3 regions of the Burkholderia sp. FERM BP-3421 genome follow, and region 3 is predicted to be linked to each of the others. Evidence: riboswitches for the same ligand, from Rfam matches in the RefSeq annotation. Region 3 holds a riboswitch; each other region holds the start of a gene.
The links. A riboswitch is a leader RNA that binds a small molecule or an ion and turns the genes downstream of it on or off. The one in region 3 is predicted to bind thiamine pyrophosphate.
Positions count from the first base shown of each region.

Region 1: linked by a shared signal. The riboswitch ahead of Bsp3421_RS02540 (DMT family transporter) and the one ahead of thiC (phosphomethylpyrimidine synthase ThiC) in region 3 are both predicted to bind thiamine pyrophosphate.
Region 2: linked by a shared signal. The riboswitch ahead of Bsp3421_RS31550 (FAD-dependent oxidoreductase) and the one ahead of thiC (phosphomethylpyrimidine synthase ThiC) in region 3 are both predicted to bind thiamine pyrophosphate.

Region 1 covers NZ_CP117780.1:389,883-392,136, forward strand. The annotation lists gene Bsp3421_RS02530 (secondary thiamine-phosphate synthase enzyme YjbQ) at 1-386, opposite strand, end outside; gene Bsp3421_RS02535 (thioredoxin family protein) at 403-729, opposite strand; TPP riboswitch at 947-1,053, shown strand; gene Bsp3421_RS02540 (DMT family transporter) at 1,127-1,963, shown strand; gene Bsp3421_RS02545 (TauD/TfdA family dioxygenase) at 2,025-2,254, opposite strand, start outside.
Region 2 covers NZ_CP117782.1:3,408,595-3,410,848, reverse strand. The annotation lists gene Bsp3421_RS31550 (FAD-dependent oxidoreductase) at 1-975, opposite strand, end outside; TPP riboswitch at 1,159-1,282, opposite strand; gene Bsp3421_RS31545 (ABC transporter ATP-binding protein/permease) at 1,523-2,254, shown strand, end outside.
Region 3 covers NZ_CP117782.1:473,492-475,745, forward strand. The annotation lists gene thiC (phosphomethylpyrimidine synthase ThiC) at 1-912, opposite strand, end outside; TPP riboswitch at 1,071-1,189, opposite strand; gene Bsp3421_RS18345 (pentapeptide MXKDX repeat protein) at 1,348-1,626, shown strand; partial or broken gene Bsp3421_RS18350 (cytochrome b/b6 domain-containing protein) at 1,782-2,254, shown strand, end outside.

The sequences.
Region 1 (2,254 bases), on a different replicon from region 3:
CGATGGCCCGCGCGGCGATGCTCGAAGAGGTAGAGGCCTTGCCAGGTGCCCAGCACCATGCGCCCATGCTCGACCGGGATCGACAATTGCACCTGGGTCAGCGCCGCGCGCAGATGCGCGGGCATGTCGTCGGGGCCTTCCGCGTCGTGCTCGTAGCGTGACGCATCCTCCGGCGCGAGGGCGGCGAAGTAGCGCTCCAGGTCGCGCCGCACCGACGGGTCCGCGTTCTCCTGGATCAACAGCGAAGCCGAGGTATGCCGGCAAAACACGGTCAGCAGCCCGGTGCGAATCGCTTGCCGCTCGACGAAGGCCTGCGCCTGCCCCGTGAATTCGACGAGCCCCGCCCCGCGCGACTCGACGAGAAGGTGTCCGATCGCCTGTCGCATGATCAGCGGGCGCGGCTCAAGCCAGCGCGGCGAAGCCCTCGGCCTCGATCTGCGCGGCGCTGTCGGGACGCACGACGCGGGCGACTTCGACGCCCTCGCGCAGGAACACGAGGGTGGGCCACAGCTTGATGCGGAACGAACGACCCAGCGGCCGGCCGGGGCCGTCCTCGATCTTCAGATGCCGGACCGCGGGATGCGCCGCGAACGCGGCTTGAATCGCCGGCTGCGCCCCCGCGCAGATACCGCACCAGTTGGCGCCGAATTCGAGGACCGTCATGCCCGCGAGCGCGTCAACTTCGGTGCGCGCGGGGGCGTCAGGGGTGTAGGCCGTTGGAGTATGCATCGCCGCTCTCGGATACCGTGAAAAAAGGGCTGTGACCTGCTGCGAAGCCAGCGGCCCTACTGTAGCGGAAAGCCGGCCGCGCCGCAGCCGATGCGACGCGCGGACTGCGGCGGGCGCGCAGCGGCATGACAGGCGGCATGAACGCATGAACGAGCGAGCGCGGCAGACGCCGCGCGGCGCGATGCTTGCCGATCCCCGGCTTCTTACCCATAATGCGTGAGCCATCAGGGGGAGCCGGTTTGCCGGCTGAGAGGTTCCGGGTGCGGAACGACCCCTAAACCTGATCCGGATAATGCCGGCGTAGGAATGAGGTCATCGACGTGTCCTGCACACCCTCCCCTGGCGCGGGCTCCACCGCCGCCGCCCCTCCGCTCCACCGCCCGGGCCGATCACGCCGATGACCCCGCCCGTCATTGCGCTGGTCCTGTTTGCCGCGATCCTGCACGCGACCTGGAACGCCGTGCTGCGCAGCGGCGCCGACCGGCTGTGGAGCATCACCGTCATGAGTTTCGCCACGACCGCGGCGGCGGCCGCGTGCGCGCTCTTCCTGCCGCTGCCCGCGCGCGCGAGCTGGCCGTATCTCGGCGTCTCGGCCATGCTGCAGGTGGGCTACAGCCTCTTCCTCGCGTATGCGTACAAGGGCGCCGAACTGGGCCTGATCTACCCGATCGTCAGGGGCACCGTGCCGCTCCTCGTGACGATCGGCGGCTACCTGTTCGCCGGGCAGACGCTCCACGACGGCTCGCTGCTCGGCGTCCTGCTGATCTCGGGCGGCATCGCGAGTCTCGCGCTCGGCCGCCGCCGGATCCAGGCGCGGCCGCTGCTCGCCGCGCTCGTCACGGGGCTGTTCATCGGCAGCTACGTGACGACCGACGGCGTGGGCGTCAGGCTCGCCGGCGATCCGCGCGCCTACGCGGCCTGGATTTTCATCCTCTACGGGATCCTGATGCCGGCCGTGTATGCGCTGTACGGCGGCAAGCTCGCCAAGGGCTATGCCCGCAACGAGACCGTCAAGGCCATGCTGGGCGGCGTCATCTCGATGATCAGCTACGCGGCGACCGTCGCCGCGCTGTCGCTCGGGCCGCTCGGGCCGGTGTCGGCGATCCGGGAGACCAGCATCGTGTTCTCGGTGATCATCGGCTGGCTGTGCCTCGGCGAACGTCCGACCCGGCATCGCGTCGCGGCCAGCATGGCGGTGGTGATCGGCGCGGTCTGCCTGACCTATCGCGCCTGAGGCCCGAGCCGGGCACGCGCGCGGCGCATCCGCGGCCGCGCGCGCCCATGCGCCCCGTGCGTTACGAATACACCGGCCGCCGCGCCGCCTCGGCGGCCAGGAACCTCGACCGCGCCCGCAGTTCGCCTTCCCGGAAATAGCCGCCGCGCAACGTGCGCTTGAAGCCGCTCGCCCCGAAATCGCCGCGCCCGTGGAAGATGCGGCGGTTGTCCCACACCACCATGTCGCCCTGCGACCACGCATGCGTATACGCCTTCGTCGTGTCGACGAGCCGGGTTTTCAGCGCCTGAT
Region 2 (2,254 bases), 960 kb from region 3:
GCCGTGGCGGTACAGGCCGTTGACGGCCAGCCGCGCGCCGCCGTCCCAGACCAGCGCCGGTCGGTGGTCGGGCAGCGTCGGCCGGCATTGCGCGTTGAGTTCGAGTATGCGCGCCTCGCCGAAGGCCGGATGCACGGAAAACGCGGCGCTCAGCAGTTCGAGCGCCGAGCGCACGCTGACGGGCGACATGTCCTCGCCCTCCACCTCGGTCGCGCCGATCACGTACAGGTCATGCTCCTTCGGCGCGATGTAGAGCGGGTAGCGCGGATGCAGCAGCCGCACCGGACGGCTCAGGCCGATACCCGGCGCGTGCACGCGCGCCACCTCGCCGCGGATCCCGCGCAGCGTCGGGAACACCTGCTTCGCGCCCAGCCCGCGGCAATCGATCGTGACGCGCGCCGCCGGCGCGGTCGCGAGATCGACCACGGTATTCCAGTGCGTCTCGACGCCGCGCTCGGCCAGGCCGGCCGCGAATGCATGCAAGGTCTGGCGGTTGTCGAGCTGGCCCTCGCGCGGCAGCAGCAGGCCGCGCGCGAAGCGACCGCCGAGCGCGGGCTCGGCCGCGTCGACCTGCGCGCCGGCAAGCGGCACGAAGCCGCCGTCGACCAGCGCCGCCGGTGCGTTCGCGCGCACCCGGCGCTCGAACAGCGGCGCCTCGGCGCGATCCGCGTGATGCCAGACCACGAGCGTGCCGTTGCGCTGGAAGAACACCGGCTCCGGCAGTTCGGCGAGCCACGCGGGCCAGCGCTCGAGCGACGCGGCGCCCAGTTCGGTGATCAGCAGTTCCGCGCTCGCCGCCTCGGCGAGCGGCGCGAGCATCGCGGCGGCCACCCAGGCGGCCGCGCCCGACCCGGCCGCGTCGCCGCGCTCGACGAGCACGACGCGATGGCCCTCGCCCGCCAGCCGCCATGCGACCAGCCGACCGACCAGGCCGCCGCCCAGCACCGCGAAATCGGCTTGCGATCCGGGCGTCATGAGCGCCCCCCCGCCCGCGCAGCAGCGCGACAGCAGGACCACGGGAAACATACAAATGAAGAATGAACGGTCATCGAATCCTTCCGCAACACGCGGCGCGCGCACCCAAAAGGACGAAACCGGCAGCCAGGGCCGGCCGGGCGTGCGAGGCGCTGGCGAAACGGGAATGACGGCCAGCGCGGCCCGGCGGGATCGGAAACTTCCCGCGCCGGTATTACCCGGATCGGGTGCGAAGGGTCTCTCTCAGCCTCGTCGCGCCACGCCCGTCGCCGGGCGGCTGGCGTGCAAAGCACCCCTGTTTCGTCGGCGGTCATTAGACCATAAAAGCGGAAACGGCCGCAAACCGGCGCCTGCGGCAAAATCGCCCGACGCCCCGCCGCGCTGGCACAATGCCCGATGATCGGGCCGGGTCCGGTCGCGCCCGGCCCGCGCGTTAAGGGCCGTTTAAGCCGCGCCCCACACAATCGGCGCACGCCCGCCGCCATGCGGCACTGTTTTCAGGCGCGCCGCGCGCGGCGCGGTATCCGGTCCACTCATCAGGACGCCCATGAGCCAATCGCCCCCCTCCGCCCGCCCCGATCCGCACGATCCCGCCGCGTCCGCGCGCGACGTGTCGGCGTGGCGGCTCATCAAGCCCTACTGGGTCTCGTCCGAATGGAAGATCGCCTGGACGCTGTTCATCACGATCATCGCGATCAACCTGCTGATGGTCGCGATCAACGTCAAGCTCAACAAGTGGAACGCGCAGTTCTACAACGCGTTGGAATCGAAGGACGTCCACGACTTCCCGCACCTGCTGCTCGTGTTCAGCGGGCTCGCATTCGCGTACATCATCCTGTTCGTCTACGGCCGCTACCTGCGGCAGATGCTCGGCTTCCGCTGGCGGCAGTGGCTCACCGAGCGCTTCCTGGAGGAATGGCTCGGCGCGCGCGCGTTCTACCGGATCGAACGCGACCGCCTCGCCGACAACCCCGACCAGCGGATCAGCGACGATCTCGCGTCGTTCGCCACCACCACGCTCGCGCTGACCCTCGACCTGCTGTCGACGGTCGTCACGCTCGTGTCGTTCGTGACGATCCTCTGGTCGCTCGCGGGCGCGCTCACCATCACGCTCGGCGGCTCGCCGGTCATGATCCCCGGCTACATGGTGTGGGCCGCCGCGCTGTACGCCATATTCGGCTCGCTGATGACGCACTGGTTCGGCCACCAGCTCGTGCCGCTCAACTACCAGCAGCAGCGGGTCGAGGCCGACTTCCGCTTCGGCCTGATCCGGATCCGC
Region 3 (2,254 bases):
CGGCACCGTGCCGATCGGCACCGGGCTGTTGCGGATGATCCATTCACGGGTTTCGTGGATATGCTTGCCGGTCGACAGGTCCATCACCGTGTCGCCGCCCCAGCGGATCGCCCAGGTCATCTTGTCGACTTCCTCGCCGATCGACGACGTCACGGCCGAGTTGCCGATGTTCGCGTTGATCTTCACGAGGAAGTTGCGGCCGATGATCATCGGCTCCGATTCCGGGTGGTTGATGTTCGCCGGGATGATCGCGCGGCCGCGCGCGATTTCGTCGCGCACGAACTCCGGCGTGATCTCGGCGGGCGCGCCCGTGCCGTAGGCGGCGGCGCCGAACGCCTGGCCCGGATGCTGGCGGCCCATCATCGCGGCGAGCTTCGCGCCGTTCGGGCCGCTTGTCTTCAGGTTTTCCAGGTACTCGGCGCGGCGCTGGTTCTCGCGGATCGCGATGTATTCCATTTCCGGCGTGATGATGCCCTGGCGCGCGTAGTGCATCTGGGTGACGTTCTTGCCCGCCTTGGCGCGGCGCGGGTTGCGGTGCAGGCCCGGGAAGCGCAGCTCGGCCGTCTTCGGGTCCTGCGCGCGTTCGAGGCCGTATTCGCTCGTGAGGCCGTCGAGCGCCTCGGTGTCGCCGCGCGACTCGATCCAGCCCTGGCGCAGCGCGGGCAGGCCCGAGCGGATGTCGATCTTGGCGTCCGGATCGGTGTAGGGGCCGGAGGTGTCGTACACATAGATCGGCGGGTTCTTCTCGCCGCCGAAGCCGGTCGGGGTGTCGGCCTGGGTGATCTCGCGCATCGGCACGCGGATGTCCGGCTGCGAGCCCGCCACGTAGATCTTGCGCGAGTTCGGCAGCGGGGCAATGGCGGCGGCGTCGACGCGCGCATCGGCGGAAAGGAACTTGGGGTTGGCGTTCATGCGATCTCCTGTGTCGATCCGATCGAGCGCTGGGCGCTGGCTCGGGTGCAGGACCCGGGCCGGCGCTTCAGTACTTGCCCGGATCCCATGCAAAGCGAATGTGGGGCGCTAAGCAGGAGACGAGACTCGCGACGCGACGGGATTCATCTGAAGAACGACGGTGAAACCCGGACGCTTCCCTGCGCTGGCATTATCCAGATCAGGTTCAAAGGGTATTTCTCACCCGCCGCGCACCAAATGTCTGATCTGGCGCAAGGCAGGACCCCCGCGTTAGCAAGCGCACAAGATACACCGGGTCGGCGGCGGTTTCAACCGGGGACAGATCTTAAGTGCGGCGGCGGGGTGCGGCCGCGAAAATAATTTCATGGGCGGCTGTCAGATCGCGCGGTGTGCGCCGACCAATCGACTCCTCTAACAAGATGACGGAGTCATCCCATGAAACATTCCCTGTTGGCCGCCTGCCTCGCCGTGTTCGCGTTCTCTGCCGCAGGCGTCGCCTATGCGCAGAACGATGCGATGTCGAACGGCGCGATGGCGAAGGACGCCATGGCGAAAGACGCGATGTCCAAGGACGGCATGAAGAAGGACGCGATGTCCAAGGACGGTATGAAGAAGGATGCGATGTCCAAGGACGGTATGAAGAAGGATGCGATGTCGAAGGACGGCATGAAGAAGCCGATGAAGGACGACAAGATGAGCCCGATGTCGAACTGAGCGCCCGCGCGCTCCCCGCTTGGCCTTGGCCGTCCGCGCCCCCGCGCGGGCGGCGCTTTTTCGGGCCGGGGCGCGCGGGGCCGCCGTGACAGCCAGGAGGTCACGCGATGCATGTTTCCCATTCCCCCATGCGGCCGCCCGCGGCGCGCCGCGAACGCGTCGTCCACCCGGTCTGGGTGCGGGTCTGCCACTGGCTGAACGCGCTGGCGGCCGTCACGATGGTGCTGTCCGGCTGGCGCATCTACGACGCCTCGCCGATCTACGCCGGCTTCACGTTTCCGCACGGGCTCACGCTCGGCGGCTGGCTCGGCGGCGCGCTGCAATGGCATTTCGCCGCGATGTGGCTGCTGTTCCTCAACGGGCTCGGCTATCTCGCGCTGGGCGTCGCGACGGGACGCCTGCGCCGCAAGTTCTGGCCGCTGTCGCCGCGCGCCGTGCTGCGCGACGCGTGGGCCGCGCTGCGCGGACGGCTGTCGCACGACGATCTGTCGGTTTACAACGCGGTGCAGCGCGCCGCCTATGTCGCGGCGCTCGCGGATCTCACGCTGCTCGTGTTGTCCGGGCTCGTGATCTGGAAGTCGGTGCAGTTTCCGCTGCTGCGCGAGGCATTCGGCGGTTATGACCGCGC